DNA from 2 places in the Serratia sp. TSA_130.1 genome. Region 2 is predicted to be linked to the other one. Evidence: predicted binding sites of a transcription regulator. Region 2 holds the regulator's gene; the other holds the start of a gene.
The links. The regulator PurR, encoded in region 2, represses purine synthesis genes. The targets are predictions, from matches to a motif close to CANGCAAACGTTTGCNTG.

Region 1 (8,351 bases), on a different contig from region 2:
GGAAAGTTCCAGGGCACGATGGCGCCGACCACGCCGATCGGCTCGCGTTCGATCAGCGCCAGCGCCTCGCGACCGGTGGGGGCGATTTCGCCGTACACCTTATCGATCGCTTCGGCGTACCAGCGGATGCAGCGGATAGCGCCCGGCACGTCGTCGCGCAGGCTGTGACGAATCGGTTTGCCGGTGTCCAGCGTTTCCAGCAGCGCCAGCTCTTCGTGATGCTGTTCCATCAGCTCGGCGAAGCGCAGCAGCGTGGCTTTGCGCTGCGCCGGCGCGGCCTGGGCCCAGTCGCCGCGTTCAAAGGTGGCGCGCGCCGCGCTGACCGCCCGATCGATGTCGGCGGCTTCGCCGCGCGCGACCTGCGCCAGCTCACGGCGACCGGCGGGATCTTCGACGGCGAAACGTTTCCCCGCGGCGGCCGGCTGGTAGCGGCCGTCGATAAACAGCTGGTGCTCAATCTTCAGGGCCTGCGCCCGTTGTTGCCAATACTGCAAATGGTGAAAGTTCATGCCTGGCTCCGTTGATCAGAATGTCGTCGGCGTATGGGCGCTGATAATCCGGCAAATGCGCGCCGACGTGTTGCTGAAACTGTGGGGAATGCCGGTATTGATGGCGTAGCTCTGCCCGGCCTGCAGGTGATAGCTCTGGCCGTTGACCTGCAGCACCACTTCGCCTTCCAGCAGCGTGCCGATCTCTTCCCCTTGGTGTTTGATGCGCTCGCCGGTGGTGGTGCCCGGTTCGTAGGTCTCGATCATCATTGCCAGCGTGCGATTCGGATCGCCGTTATGGATCAGCTTCATCGATACGCCCTGGCTGCCGATCTCGATCAGGTCGTCGCTGTCTATCACGATCTGCGGCTCAGCCGGTTTTTCCGGTTCGGCGAAAAACGCCGACAGCGACAGACCGTATACCGTCAGCAGCTTTTGCAGCGTGCTGATGGCCGGGCTGACCTTGTCTTGCTCGATAGTACTGATGGCGCTGTGGGTTAACCCAGACAGTTCGGCGACCCGGCGCTGCGACAACCCCAATTGTTGACGGATCTGCGACAGACGTTTTCCCGGTGCCAAGCTGACGTCGCTCATGGGCGTTTTTCCTTTTGATAGTTCCGACAGGCGGTAATGAAACCATCAAACAACAGGCGCGACAGGGCGTACTCGTCGCTGTTCCACTCCGGGTGCCACTGCACGCCGAGCGCGAAAGGCTGATCGCGTACGCTGATCGCCTCCACCAGCCCGTCGGCGGCGTGCGCCTCGATGCGAACGCTCGCGCCCAGGGTTTTGGCGCCCTGGCCGTGCAGCGAGTTCACCCAGAATCTGTTGCAATCCGGTATCAGTTGCGAAAGCAGCCCCCCTTCCTGAACGATGACTTCGTGGGCGGGGGCGTATTGCTGTTCCAGCGGCAGGTCGTGATCTTCACGATGCTCCAGCAGCTCGGGCAGTTCGTACAGGCGGCGATGCAGGGTGCCTTGGGTGGCGACCACCATCTCCTGCATGCCGCGGCAAATGGCGAAAAGGGGAATGCGCCTGTCGAATGCCTGGCGGATCAGCGCCAGGCTCAACGCGTCTCGGCCAGGATCGGCGTCAGGCTCATCGCCGTTTTCACCATAAAGGTGCGGCTGCACATTACTGGGGCTGCCCGGCAGCAAAATGCCGTCGAGGCGCGGCAGCAGTTCTGCCAGCATTTCCGGCTCCGCCAGCGCGTGCGGCAGGGCGATCGGCAAGCCGCCGGCGGTGATAACGGCATTCAGGTACTTTTCTTGCAAGGTCTGTGTGAGGTGCCCGTTTAACCTATACCTGCACATGACGACGCCAATGACTGGTCTGTTAAATATATTGTCCATGCTATCCCCTTGGTACGTTCGAAATTATGAACGATAAGCTTCTCCACCGCCGATTTCGTTCAATATTCTATAAATCTAGCAGTCGATTGGGCAATATTCAAACCAAAAGTAACACTTGCAAAACAAATTTGTTTCATCTACGTTTCATTTGTGGGCATTATATTGAACAAGACGGTCAATAAACATCGACGACAGCAAAACACAAACGGCGGGTGAACCATGCAGACCAACATCGTAGAAGTGGAAAACTTTGTTCAGCACAGTGAAGAGAGACGAAGTAGCGCGTTCCAGCGCGAAGTGAAGAAGTACCTGGAACGTTATCCGTTAACCCAACATGTCGACGTCCTGTTGACCGATCTGAACGGCAGCTTCCGCGGCAAACGCATCCCGGTCGGCGGTCTGAATAAGCTGGAAAAAGGCTGTTACTTCCCGGCGTCGGTATTTGCGATGGATATTCTCGGCAACGTGGTGGAAGAAGCCGGGTTGGGGCAGGAGCTGGGCGAGCCGGATCACGTGTGCGTGCCGGTACCGGGCACGCTGACGCCGTCGGCGGCGGATCCGCAATATATCGCGCAGGTGCTGCTCACCATGTTGGATGAAGATGGCACTCCCTTTGACGTTGAACCGCGCAATGTGCTGAACCGAGTGTGGCAGCGTTTGCGCCAGCGCGGGCTCTCCCCCGTGGTAGCGGTAGAGTTGGAGTTCTATCTCATCGATCGTCAACGCGATGCGGAGGGGTATCTGCAGCCGCCGTGCGCACCGGGGACCCAGGAGCGCAACACCCAAAGCCAGGTGTACTCCGTCGATAACCTGAATCATTTCGCCGACGTGCTGAGCGAGATCGACGAACTGGCGCGCTTGCAGGGCATTCCGGCGGACGGCGCGGTGGCGGAGGCGTCGCCGGGGCAGTTCGAGGTCAACCTGCACCATACCGATGATGTGCTGCAGGCCTGCGACCATGCGCTGGCGCTGAAGCGCTTGGTGCGCATGGTGGCCGAGAACCACAATATGCAGGCGACCTTTATGGCCAAGCCGTATGAGGAGCACGCCGGCAGCGGCATGCACGTGCACATCAGCATGCTGAATGCGCAAGGCGACAACGTGTTCGCCGATGACGACGGCGAAGATTCGGCGCTGCTGAAACAGGCGCTGGCGGGCATGATCGCCCTGATGCCGTCCTCGATGGCGCTGCTGGCGCCGAACGTCAACGCCTACCGCCGCTTCCAGCCCGGCATGTATGTGCCGACCCAGGCCTCTTGGGGGCATAACAACCGCACCGTGGCGCTGCGCATTCCCTGCGGCGATCGCGATAACCACCGGGTGGAGTATCGCGTGGCGGGCGCCGACGCCAACCCGTATCTGGTGATGGCGACCATTCTGGCCGGCATCGTCTACGGCCTGGAAACCGCATTGCCGCTGCCTGAGCCGGTGACCGGCAACGGGCTGGAGCAGGACGGGCTGCCGTTCCCGATCCGCCAGAGCGACGCCCTGTACGAGTTCGAACATCAGCCGGTGCTCAATGCATTGTTGGGCGAACGCTTCAGCCACGTCTATCTGGCCTGCAAAACCGATGAGCTGGTGCAGTTTGAGCGCCTGATCACCGAAACCGAGATCGAGTGGATGTTGAAAAACGCCTGATCCCGCTCACCCTGCGACTACCGCGCGCGTCCGGCGCATTTCATCGGCTCTCCTGTGGCCGGCGAGGCTGCGCGCTGCGGTACAGAATTTCTTCTATCACGGCGTACAGGACGCCGACGAGGAAATAACCATGACTCAGTCATCTCCCTGCGCAGACGTTTGCCTGTGCCGCAGTGCCGACGGGCCGGTCGCCGGCCGCCCGACAGCGATCCCAACCCGTTTTTCCCGCCGCCTGAGCAGCAGTTTCCCCGCGGCCTCTCTGAATGACGTTGCACGGTTGACAGCAGAGGACCAAAAGGGGAAATGCCATGACGACTAAAGCCATCGACGGCGGCCAGGCGGGCAAACCGCAGCTGCGCAAATCCCTCAAGCTGTGGCAAGTGGTGATGATGGGCCTGGCCTATCTGACACCGATGACGGTGTTTGACACCTTCGGCATCGTCTCCGGCCTCACCGACGGCCATGTGCCGACCTCCTACCTGCTGGCGCTGGCCGGCGTGCTGTTCACCGCCATCAGCTACGGCAAACTGGTGCGCCAGTTTCCCACCGCCGGCTCTGCCTATACCTATGCGCAGAAGGCGATCAACCCGCACGTCGGTTTCCTGGTGGGATGGTCGTCGCTGCTGGACTATCTGTTCTTGCCGATGATCAACACGCTGCTGGCCAAGATCTACCTGACCGCGCTGTTCCCGGAGGTGCCGCCCTGGGTGTGGGTGGTGGGCTTCGTGATTCTGATCACCGCCATCAACCTGAAAAGCGTCAATCTGGTGGCCAACTTCAATACCCTGTTCGTACTGGCGCAGGTGGCGATCATTCTGGTATTTATCTACCTGGTGGTACGCGGCCTGCACAACGGCGAGGGGATGGGTACGGTGTGGAGCCTGCGGCCGTTCCTCAGCGAGAATGCGCACCTGCTGCCGATCATTACCGGCGCGACTATCCTGTGCTTCTCGTTCCTCGGCTTTGACGCAGTCACCACGCTGTGTGAAGAGACGCCCGACGCCGCCAAGGTGATCCCGCGCGCCATCTTCCTGACCGCGCTGTACGGCGGGGTGATCTTTATCAGCGTGTCGTTCTTCATTCAGCTGTTTTTCCCGTCCATTCAACGCTTTCATCAGCCCGACGCCGCACTGCCGGAGATTGCGCTGTACGTCGGCGGCAAGCTGTTCCAATCGATCTTCCTGTGCGTGACCTTTATCAACACGCTGGCCTCCGGCCTGGCGTCGCACGCCAGCGTGTCGCGCCTGCTGTACGTGATGGGGCGTGACAACGTGTTCCCGGAGAAATTCTTCGGCTATATCCACCCCAAATGGCGTACGCCGGCGCTGAACGTACTGATGGTCGGGCTGGTGGCGTTGTCGGCGCTGTCGTTCGATCTGGTGACCGCCACGGCGCTGATCAACTTTGGCGCGCTTGTGGCCTTTACCTTCGTTAACCTGTCGGTGATCAGCCACTTCTTTATTCGCGAAGGGCGCAACAAAAGCTGGAAGGATCGTTTCAACTTCCTGTTCCTGCCGTTGGTGGGGGCGCTGACGGTGGGCGTGCTGTGGCTGAATCTGGAGAAGAGCTCGCTGACCATGGGATTGATCTGGGCGACGCTGGGCTTCGGCTACTTGGCCTGGCTGACCCGGCGTTTTCGCCAACCGCCGCCGCAGCTGGAGCGGCAACCGCAGCAATAAATTCACAGGCGGGAGTTTCCCGCCTTTCTTTTTGGCGCGTGCGGCAGTAGAGTGAAAAACCTGATAAAAAATAACCTATTGGACCTGCCTTATGCCCGCTTTGCCCTCGCGTACCCGTGCCACGCTGTTCGGTTTGTTGGCCATCGTGCTGTGGAGCAGCGTCGTTGGCCTGATCAGAAGCGTCAGCGAAGGGCTGGGGCCTGTCGGCGGCGCGGCGATGATCTACAGCGTCAGCGCGGTGTTTTTGCTGGTGGCGCTTGGCGTGCCGAAATGGCGCAGCTTTCCGCGGCCTTACCTGATCGTCGGCAGCCTGCTGTTCGTCAGCTACGAGATCTGCCTGTCGCTGTCGCTCGGCTACGCCAATACCCGCCTGCAGGCGATAGAAGTGGGCATGATCAACTACCTGTGGCCCTGTTTCACCGTGCTGATGGCGCTGGCGCTCAACGGCCAAAAGGCGAAATGGTGGCTGCTGCCGGGGCTGTTGCTGTCGCTGTTCGGCATCGGCTGGATCATGAGCGGCGAGGGCGGCTGGTCACCGGCGCAGATGCTGGCCAACGTGCGCAGCAATCCGCTCAGCTATACGCTGGCGTTCAGCGGCGCGGTGATCTGGGCGCTGTATTGCAACCTGACCAAGAAGATCGCCCAGGGCAGCAACGGTGTGGTGCTGTTTATCGTGCTGACCGCGCTGGCGCTGTGGCTGAAGTACGCCTTCAGCGCGGAAAGCGGCATGCAGTTCAGCGTCGGCGTGACCGTGACGCTGCTGTGCGCCGGGGTGGCGATGGGGGCGGGGTATGCCGCCTGGAACGTCGGCATTCTGCACGGCAACATGACGCTGCTGGCGACCGTCTCCTATTTTACCCCGGTGCTGTCGGCGGTGTTCGCCGTGCTGGTGCTGCACACCTCGCTGACCGTCAATTTCTGGCAGGGCGTGGCGATGGTTACCCTGGGTTCGCTGATCTGTTGGCGGGCAACTCGCGGAAATTAACGGAAATTATCCGCCATCGCCGCAATGTTGAACTAGAATTTAACTAGCCATGTTGCCTGAAGGAACGACGACAATGAGAAGTGACATTCAATTTATTCAGCAGCCTGAAATCGACGTGCATCATTATGAGCGCGGCGATACCGTGCGCCTGACCACGGCGAATTTGCGGCATGAATATCAGCTCGATGTTTATATTTTGCGCCGCGATGACAAGCTGATTTACGGTTCGGTCGTCGCGGCGGCGCCCAAAACCGATATTCCGGTCGCCAGCTGGGAGGTCAAAAACGGTGAAGAGGTGGCGTTCCGCCAGGAAAACATCGCCAAAGCGGTGCCGGCGGTAAGCTGATTTCACGTTCCGCACTTTCTCCTGATGCTGATGAAGGCCGACGCTTGCGCGTCGGCTTTTTCTTTTCCACCTCGTGATGACGCCCTGATGTCATTTGGCTTAAAAACTGCGCTAAAAAACGCGACACATGACAAAAATCACAGCGAATGTGAATTTGCATGAAACATAATTTGACAAATGTGAACGCAATCGATTACCTATTCGCGAAATGCGTAACTGGATCACAGATTCTTACAGTCAGTGGTTTCTATAATGCGCGCGTCATCCGAGTTTCTGTGTGAAGACAACGCCAGGTGTCGGCAGACTCATTGTCATCTTTTCTAAACGGGCAGGAAATGGCCCTTTAAGCATGTGGTAATAAAATGAAAAAAATAGCTCTCGCAGCAGGTGTACTGCTCGCAGCGTCTTACAGTGCATCATCAATGGCTGATAGCAAAGACAGTCAATATGTCTCCGACTGGTGGCACCAGAGCGTTAACGTGGTGGGCAGCTACCACACCCGTTTCGGGCCGCAACTGAATAACGACGTGTATCTCGAATACGAAGCCTTCGCCAAGAAAGACTGGTTCGATTTCTACGGCTACGTTGACGTGCCGAAGTTCTTCGGCGTGGGCAATACCCCGGACCGCGGCATCTGGGACAAAGGCTCCCCGCTGTTTATGGAGATTGAACCGCGCTTCTCCATCGACAAGCTGACCGGCACCGATCTGAGCTTCGGTCCGTTCAAAGAGTGGTACTTCGCCAACAACTACATCTATGACCTGGGCCATAACGCCGACGGCCGTCAGAACACCTGGTACATGGGCCTGGGTACCGATATCGACACCGGCCTGCCGATGAGCCTGTCGATGAACATCTATGCCAAATACCAGTGGGAAAACTACCAGGCCGCCAACGAGAACAGCTGGGACGGTTACCGCTTCAAGGTGAAATACTTTGTGCCGCTGACCCAGGTGTGGGGCGGCAATCTGAGCTACATCGGCTTCACCAACTTCGATTTCGGTTCCGATCTGGGCAAGGACAGCCATTGGGTTGACGGCACCGGCAAACAGGTGCGCACCAGCAACTCTATCGCCTCCAGCCATATTTTGGCGCTGAACTACGATCACTGGCACTATTCTTTCGTGGCGCGTTATTTCCATAACGGCGGTCAGTGGCAGGATGGCGCGGAGATCGGCACGCCGCAGGGCCCGATCAAGTCTACCGGTTGGGGTTACTACCTCGTGGTCGGCTATAACTTCTGATTTTCCGCGTTATCAGAAACAGAAAACCCCGCCTGGCGGGGTTTTTTTTCGTCATCACTGGGCTTGTTCTACCGGGAGATGCCTCACCGGCATAAACAGCCTGCCTTTGATCACGTGACATTCATTATTTATCCAACTAATGATTTGTTCACGGCTGACGCCTTCCGACTGCGCGTAACGATGAAGATCGCCGTTAAAGTGCCGAGTGATGTATTCCATGAGGGTCATTTGCACGTCTTTTGCTCCTGAACGCCCACCCGTTGCCAGCCTGGCCACCGCGGGAGGTTAAGGTTTCTCAGACAGCGAATGTAAATTATCGGCAACGAAATCTCAACATAAAGCACCAAATAGGGGCGACGCCGGTGGGAAAAAGAATCCCGCACGGAAAGGCGGGAAGTGTTCGATATTATCATTCTGGATGATAAGAATAAGATTTGAGGTGCGACGAAAAAGAGCACGCTAACTCTTTTTTGTTACCGTCCCACGCTAGCGGAAGGCTTATTTTTCTTCAAGAAAAATCGGGGGTAGATTTCGGAATTCTCGAGGCGTTTTGCGTTAAAACAAGAGAGTGGCGCGAATGCCGTAAAACCGCACTGTCATCTCGGAGTTTTCCTTATAC
Region 2 (8,351 bases):
CACTAAGCCTCTCTCGGGGCGCGCCTGCGCCCCGCTGATTCTCCGCGCGATAGCGCCTGCAACCGGGCGCAAAATTTGCCATAATGCGCGCTGCATTCGATGAAGATAAGAAACTGATGGCCGAAAAAAGTGATCTTAACGCCCTGAGTGGTCGTTTTCGTGGGTTTTATCCCGTAGTAATAGATGTTGAAACCGCCGGCTTCAACGCCAATACCGATGCGCTGCTGGAAATCGCCGCCGTGACGCTGAAAATGGATGAAGACGGCTGGCTGCAGCGCGACGAAACCCTGCACTTCCACGTGGAGCCTTTCGAGGGCGCCAACCTGCAACCGGAAGCGCTGGCGTTTAACGGCATCGATCCGCACAACCCGCTGCGCGGTGCGGTCAGCGAATACGACGCGCTGCACGCCATTTTCAAAGCGGTGCGCAAAGGGCTCAAGGATCGCGGTTGCAACCGGGCCATTATCGTCGCGCACAACGCCAACTTCGATCACAGCTTCCTGATGGCCGCGGCCGAACGCGCCGGTTTGAAGCGTAATCCGTTCCATCCGTTCGCCACCTTCGACACCGCTGCGCTGAGCGGCCTGGTGCTGGGGCAAACGGTGCTGGCCAAAGCCTGCATCGCCGCCGGCATGCCGTTCGACAGCAGCCAGGCGCACTCCGCGCTGTACGACACCGAACAAACCGCCCTGCTGTTTTGTGAGCTGGTTAACCGCTGGAAGCGTCTCGGCGGCTGGCCGCTGCCCGCCGGCGATCTCGCCGAATAGGCCCAATAAAAAAGGCGGCCCAGTTTGCACTGGCGCCGCCCGTTACGCGATAACCGCAAGTCTGTCGATTAAGACTGCTGGTCTTCCTGCGCTTTATACTTTTCTGCCGTTTCTTTGATCAGCTGCTGCAATTCGCCGCGCTGATACATTTCGATGATGATATCGCAACCGCCGACCAGCTCACCGTCTACCCACAGCTGCGGGAAAGTCGGCCAGTTGGCGTATTTTGGCAACTCGGCGCGGATGTCCGGGTTTTGCAGAATATCCACATAGGCGAAACGCTCACCGCAGGCGGACAGCGCTTGCACAGCCTGCGCGGAGAAGCCGCAGCTCGGCAGCTTTGGCGAACCCTTCATGTACAGCAGAATCGGGTTTTCAGCGATCTGGTGCTGAATTTTTTCAAGTGTCGTCGTCATTTATTGCTTCCTCAAGCCACATTTCATGGCTACAACATGCATCACGCGGGCTATTGTAGCGGCTGGAACAGTCGCAAGAAAACGCCATCTTTTGCAAGGATATTCGCCCGCCGCCGATCGCGTTTCACCGGCCACGTCATTCCGGTCAAAACATACGTTGAGAATAACATTTTTAATCCGACCATTTCACTAATATATTGCGCCGCGATGACGGCGCGGCTTAATTATATCCGCTACCGCCGCCTGGCGCTTTTTTATACATCAACAGGCTGATTTTAAACCAAAAAAAATGTCATTAACGTTTTCTCACAATATGGATTATTATTTATGAGTTCTTCGCTGTTTTATATGGCGAAATTCGGGAATACTGTAACTCTTTCGATATCCGTTTCGGGGCCAAGGTTGGTGACGTCGACATGCGTTTAATTCTTACGCTCTTTGCGCTGCTGTTTACGCAGCTCTTCTTCAATTTGGCGCACGCTGCGCCACAGGCGCGTGTTGCCGCCGAGCAGCGTAAAAGCCATGCCAATGAAGCGCGGCCCGATGACCGCAGAAAAAAGAAAGCGGATAAAGCCGCCAAAAAAGCCAAAGTGACGGCCCCCGAGAAAAAAACCAAGACCGCCAAGGTCAAAAGCGAGAAAAGCGCGAAAAAGATCGTCAGCGCCAAACCCAAGGTCAAAGCGCAGAAAACCGCCAAAATTAAAGTCACCCCGCCGAAAAAGGGCTACAAAAAAGGCTATGGCCGCCACCGCGAAGCCGGTATGGCCACCGCCAAGCTGGCGCGTGATGAAAAACCATTGAAACTCAGCCCAGCGCACAAAAAGCGTTACCAGCACGCCAAGCAGACCGCGATGGCCAAGCTGATGGATCAGATGGGCAAGCCTTACCGCTGGGGCGGCAGCTCGCCGCGCACCGGCTTTGACTGCAGCGGCCTCATCTATTACGCCTATAAAGACGTGGTGAAAATCAAGATGCCGCGCACCGCCAACGAAATGTATCACCTGCGCGACGCGGCGCCGATCAAGAAAAGCGAACTGGAAAGCGGCGATCTGGTGTTCTTCCGCATTAACAACCGCGGCGTGGCGGATCATGTCGGCGTCTACCTCGGCAACGGCAAATTCATCCAGTCGCCGCGCACCGGCGAAGAGATCCGCATCAGCCAGCTTGATAACGACTATTGGCAGAACCACTACATCGGCGCTCGCCGCGTAGTGACGCCGAAAACCATCCGTTAATTCCCTGCTCTGCGCGGTTGCGGCCTCGGTCGCAACCGCCTGTTCAAGCTATCGCCTATCGCACCTCCCCACGCGCATTTCTGGCTTTTCTTCCTGTTTTTTATGATGAAAATTGTTAAGATTGAATGACCACAATAAAAAACGGCCCATATGACTCTCGCCCCGGCGGGAAGCGAATGGCGCTGTAAAGGAGGAAGCAATGTCGTTTGAATTACCTGCATTACCGTATGAGAAAAACGCGCTCGAGCCGCACATCTCCGCCGAGACCCTGGAATACCACTACGGCAAGCACCACAACACCTACGTGGTTAACCTGAACAACCTGGTGAAAGGCAGCGAGTTCGAGGGCAAATCGCTCGAAGAGATCATCAAGACCTCTAACGGCGGCGTGTTCAACAACGCCGCGCAGGTGTGGAACCACACCTTCTACTGGCACTGCCTGTCACCACAGGGCGGCGGTGAACCGCAGGGCGAACTGGCGGCGGCGATCGTCAAATCCTTCGGCTCTTTCGCTGCGTTCAAAGAGCAGTTCACCGATGCCGCCGTGAAAAACTTCGGCGCCGGCTGGACCTGGCTGGTGAAAAAACCGGACGGCGCGCTGGCGATCGTCAACACCTCCAACGCGGCCACCCCGCTGACCGGTGAAGACAAACCGCTGCTGACCGTTGACGTGTGGGAACACGCGTATTACATCGATTACCGCAATGCGCGTCCAAAATACCTGGAAAACTTCTGGGCGTTGGTCAATTGGACCTTCGCAGCGGAAAACCTGGCGTAAGCGCAGGCCTTGCCTAAGTGATGAGGCGCAGCTTGGCTGCGCCTTTTTTAAAACTGGCGGGAAATCAGTTCAACGCGGCGACAAAGCTGAAAGCGATGATCATCGCCAATGCGCAAACGGTGGTGAACAGCGACATCTTCAGATCGGTATCCATGACAACTCCTTTAAAATGGGCTTTCCTAAGGATAAAAGGCGCACAATTAGTACGTCAAATCATTTTCCCACAGTTCGCCGATAAAATCTTGTTATCATTTCCCGGTTTATAATCTCGATTACCTCTTCCACTTTTGTTCAATATGCGACAAAATTCGCAGTTCACAACTGCGTACCGGCATTCATGCCCCTCCTGATTAAGCGCTGACGACTTCAACACTAAAAACTCAGTTTTCGCTTCTCTGGAGAAGGATCTACGTAGGCAAACGATTAACATCACACTTACATGCTGTAAACATGTGAGTTCAGGAGTCATTCCTTACATGGCAACGATTAAAGATGTGGCCAAACGCGCGGGCGTTTCCACCACCACCGTTTCGCACGTCATCAATAAGACTCGTTTCGTCGCCGAAGAGACCAAAGCGGCCGTGTGGGCCGCCATCAAAGAGCTGCACTACTCGCCGAGCGCCGTGGCGCGCAGCCTGAAAGTCAATCACACCAAGTCTATCGGTCTGCTGGCCACCTCGAGCGAAGCGCCCTACTTTGCCGAAGTGATCGAGGCGGTGGAAAACAGCTGCTACAGCAAAGGCTATACCCTGATCCTGTGCAACTCGCACAACAATCTGGACAAACAGCGCGCCTACCTGGCGATGCTGGCGCAAAAGCGCGTCGACGGCCTGCTGGTCATGTGTTCCGAATACCCGGATCAGCTGCTGGGCATGCTGGAAGACTACCGCAACATCCCGATGGTGGTAATGGACTGGGGCGCCGCGCGCGGCGACTTCACCGACACCATCATCGATAACGCGTTCGAGGGCGGCTATCTGGCCGGGCGTTACCTGATCGAGCGCGGCCACCGCGATATCGGTGCTATCCCTGGCCAACTGTCGCGCAACACCGGCGGCGGTCGGCATCAGGGCTTCATGAAGGCGCTGCAGGAAGCGCATATCGATATTCGCGAAGAGTGGATAGTCCAGGGTGACTTCGAGCCGGAGTCCGGTTACAAGGCGATGCATCAAATTCTGTCGCAGAAACAGCGACCGACCGCGGTATTCTGCGGCGGCGACATCATGGCGATGGGCGCCATCTGCGCCGCCGACGAACTGGGGCTGCGGGTGCCGCAAGATATTTCCGTGATCGGCTACGACAACGTGCGCAACGCCCGCTACTTCACCCCGGCGCTGACCACCATTCATCAGCCGAAAGAGCGTCTGGGCGAAATGGCCTTCACCATGCTGCTGGATCGCATCATCAGCAAGCGCGAAGAATCGCAGGTGATCGAAGTGCATCCGAAGCTGGTCGAACGCCGTTCGGTCGCCGACGGTCCGTTCATCGACTACCGCCGCTGATCGTCCTCCCTACCGGAAGCCGGCACGGCTTCCGGTGCCGCCTCACTCAGCCACTCCTGATTCAGCGTCTCGCCATCGCCCAAATACGCCAGCAGCCAGCTCATCGCCGGTGACGGTTTATCCTGTTGCCAGGTCAGGCAGCAGGGGCTGGCGGGAAACGGCTGCTGCAACTGCAACGCCTTCAGCTCACCGCGCTGCACCCGCGGAAGCGCCAGATGCGCCGGCATCATGCCGACGCACAATCCGGCGCACAAACAGTCGAGCGCCGAGGTCCAGTCCGGCACCACCAGCCGCCGCTGGTTATCCAGCGTCCAGGTGACGCGCTTGGGCAGATTGCGCGAGGTGTCTTCCAGACAAAGCGCAGGGTACGGCCTCAACCGATCGTCATTCAACGGCCCTGCCAGCTGCGCCAGCGGATGCTGTGGGCTGACTACGCACAGCCAGTTCATATCCCCCATGTCGCGGAAAGCGAAGCCGCCGCCGACCGGCACCGCGCGGGTGGCGCCGATCGCCATGTCCACCCTGCCGTCCACCAACGCATCCCACACGCCGTTAAACACCTCGGGTTGCAGCATCAACTCGACGTCGGGGAAATGGCGGTAGAAATCCAGCACCAGCTGGCGGCTGCGCTGCGGTTTGACGATGATGTCCACCGCGATATTCAGCTGACCGCGCCAGCCGTTGGCCACCTGTTGACAGTGGCGGCGGGTGTCGAGCATTTTTTTGATAACAGCTCGCGCATCCTTGATAAACAGCGCGCCGGCCGGCGTCAGTTCCACATCTCGGTGACGCCGCTCAAACAGCGGCACCGCCAGCCATTGCTCCAGCTGCCGCACGGTATAACTTACCGCCGACGGCACCCGGTGCAGCTCCTGCGCCGCCGCGCTGAAACTGCCGGTGCGCGCCACCGCATCAACGACCTCGAGAGAATATTCAGACCACATCGCTTTGCCTTCAATTTTTTTAACAGCACTTTGCAAATATTACCGTTTCACAAGCAGAGATCCAGCCGGATACACTGGCCGGCGCTAAAAACCTGCGACACTAAAATATTAACGAGAAATACCATGCGAAATTCCTTTGGTTTTATGTTCTACCTCGCCGGCCTGAGCATGCTGGGTTATCTGGCGACCGATATGTACCTGCCCGCCTTCGGCGCCATGCGGGAGGAACTGCAAATTTCCGCCGGCGCGGTCAGCGCCAGCCTGAGCATCTTTTTGGCCGGCTTCGCCTTCGCGCAGCTGCTGTGGGGGCCGCTCTCCGACCGTCTGGGACGCAAACCGGTATTGTTGATTGGCCTGACTCTGTTCGCGCTCGGCTGCCTGGGCATGCTGTGGGTGGAAAATGCCGCGCAGCTCTGGATACTGCGCTTTATTCAGGCCGTAGGTGTCTGTTCCGCCGCCGCCATCTGGCAAGCGCTGGTGGTCGACCGCTATCGTGAAGGCCAGGCCAACCGCGTATTCGCCACCATCATGCCGCTGGTGGCGCTATCGCCGGCGCTGGCGCCGCTGCTGGGCGCCTGGCTGCTGAACCACGCCAGCTGGCGCGCGATCTTCGCCGTGCTGCTGGCCATCACCGCCTTGTTGCTGTTGCCGACGCTGCTGCTCAAAGAGAACGCCAGGCCAAAACCCGCCGTCGACGCGCCAAAAAGCAGCGTCAGTTTTTGGCAATTATTGAAATCCCCGGTATTCAGTGGCAATGTCGCCATGTACGCCGCCTGTTCGGCCGGTTTCTTCGCCTGGCTGACCGGCTCGCCGTTTATCCTCGGTGATATGGGCTACGGCCCGAGCGACATCGGCCTGAGCTATGTGCCGCAGACGCTGGCCTTCCTGCTGGGCGGTTACGGGTGCCGCGCCGCGCTCAAGCGCATCAATGGCAAAACCCTGCTGCCGTGGCTGCTGGTAGCTTATGCTGTCAGCATGGTGGCCCTGTATCTGGTGGCAACCCTGACCAATCCGACGCTCACCACGCTCCTGATCCCGTTCTGCGTGATGGCGCTGGTCAACGGCGCCGGCTATCCGATCATGGTGGCCAACGCGCTGATGCCGTTCCCGGACAGCAGCGGCAAAGCCGCCGCGCTGCAAAATACGCTGCAGCTGGGGCTGTGTTTCGTGGCGAGCATGCTGGTATCGACGTTTATTGCGCAGCCGCTGTTGGCGACGGTGACGGTGATGGTGTCCACGGTGATACTGGCCGCGCTGGGGTATTTCCTGCAGCGGGGAAAAGCGGCCAAGGCGCCGCAAGAAACGCCGCGCGAACATGCTAACTCAGCGTCATAATTGCCAAGCTAAATAATCACTTAAAGAATATGCGTGCCGAGTGCGATTTACAGTTGAGTCAATGCCTCGGCGCGCCTATACTCAAAAACAACCTTGTAAAGTAACACCTTATAATCTCTATATCTCAATTAGCTGTTGTGTACGCGTCTTGCGTCACACTCTTTTTTTGAAGAGGCGTTTATCCTGCGCCGTTTGCGTCGGGTCGCTTCTTTAAATTTCCTCTGTTCATAGTCGGATATCAGACGCCGCGGGCTTATTTCCCGTCGGTATACGTATGCACCCGCAGAAATTGTCTAAGCTGTTTCCTAACGGGTCATCAGTCAGAAGAAGGTGATGGAGAAGCTATGAGTTCATCGTGTATAGAAGATCTGAGCATCCAGGATAACCAGTGGTACCGTATCGCGCACGAAATGCTCGGTCTGGCCGGTATCGAAATTAACGGATCGCGCCCTTTCGATATTCAGGTTAAAAACCCCGAATTCTTTAAACGCGTTTTGCAGCAAGGCTCCCTGGGTCTCGGCGAGAGCTATATGGATGGTTGGTGGGAGTGCGAACGGCTGGATATATTCTTCCAGCGCGTGGTCAGCGCCGGGCTGGAGAAGAAGCTCCCCCACCACCTGAAAGATACCCTGCGTATCGCCGCGGCGCGCCTGACCAATCTGCAATCGAAAAAGCGCGCCTGGATCGTCGGCAAAGAGCATTACGATCTTGGCAACGATCTGTTTACGCTGATGCTCGATCCTTACATGCAGTACTCCTGCGGCTACTGGAAAGACGCCGCCACGCTGGAGGAAGCGCAAGAAGCGAAACTGCGGATGATCTGCGAAAAACTGCAGCTGCAGCCGGGCATGCGCTTGCTGGACATCGGCTGCGGCTGGGGCGGCCTCTCCGCCTACGCGGCGAAAAATTACGGCGTGTCGGTGGTCGGCGTGACCATTTCCGCCGAGCAGCAGAAGCTGGCTCAGGCACGCTGCGCCGGGCTGGACGTGCAGATCCTGCTGCAGGACTATCGCGATCTGCATCAGCAGTTCGATCGCATCGTCTCGGTCGGCATGTTCGAGCACGTCGGGCCGAAAAACTATCGCACCTATTTCAACGTGGTAGAGCGCAATCTGGCGCCGCACGGCCTGTTCCTGCTGCACACCATCGGTTCCAACAAGACCGACATGAACGTCGATCCGTGGATCAACAAATATATCTTCCCGAACGGCTGCCTGCCCTCGGTGAGGCATATCGCCGAGGCCAGCGAAGGCCATTTCGTGATGGAAGACTGGCACAACATCGGCGCCGACTACGATCGCACGCTGATGGCCTGGTTCGAGCGCTTCAAGCAGGCGTGGCCGCAGCTTGCTCCACGTTATTCCGAGCGCTTCG

Region 1: the regulator PurR is predicted to act here: its motif matches at 6,671-6,688, upstream of ACUTQY_RS06665 (nucleoside-specific channel-forming protein Tsx).

The regions. Positions count from the first base shown of each region.
Region 1 is NZ_JBQZFS010000002.1:10,279-18,629, reverse strand. Features, by position in the region: gene puuC (aldehyde dehydrogenase PuuC) at 1-509, opposite strand, end outside; gene puuR (HTH-type transcriptional regulator PuuR) at 525-1,082, opposite strand; gene puuD (gamma-glutamyl-gamma-aminobutyrate hydrolase) at 1,079-1,840, opposite strand; gene ACUTQY_RS06685 (glutamine synthetase family protein) at 2,060-3,478, shown strand; gene ACUTQY_RS06680 (APC family permease) at 3,787-5,157, shown strand; gene yddG (aromatic amino acid DMT transporter YddG) at 5,249-6,142, shown strand; gene ACUTQY_RS06670 (hypothetical protein) at 6,216-6,488, shown strand; gene ACUTQY_RS06665 (nucleoside-specific channel-forming protein Tsx) at 6,851-7,732, shown strand; gene ACUTQY_RS06660 (hypothetical protein) at 7,787-7,966, opposite strand.
Region 2 is NZ_JBQZFS010000004.1:266,022-274,372, forward strand. Features, by position in the region: gene gloA (lactoylglutathione lyase) at 1-6, shown strand, start outside; gene rnt (ribonuclease T) at 84-767, shown strand; gene ACUTQY_RS16890 (Grx4 family monothiol glutaredoxin) at 836-1,183, opposite strand; gene ACUTQY_RS16895 (C40 family peptidase) at 1,600-2,418, shown strand; gene sodB (superoxide dismutase [Fe]) at 2,618-3,196, shown strand; gene cydH (cytochrome bd-I oxidase subunit CydH) at 3,261-3,350, opposite strand; gene purR (HTH-type transcriptional repressor PurR) at 3,673-4,698, shown strand; gene punR (DNA-binding transcriptional activator PunR) at 4,686-5,642, opposite strand; gene punC (purine nucleoside transporter PunC) at 5,766-6,977, shown strand; gene cfa (cyclopropane fatty acyl phospholipid synthase) at 7,322-8,351, shown strand, end outside.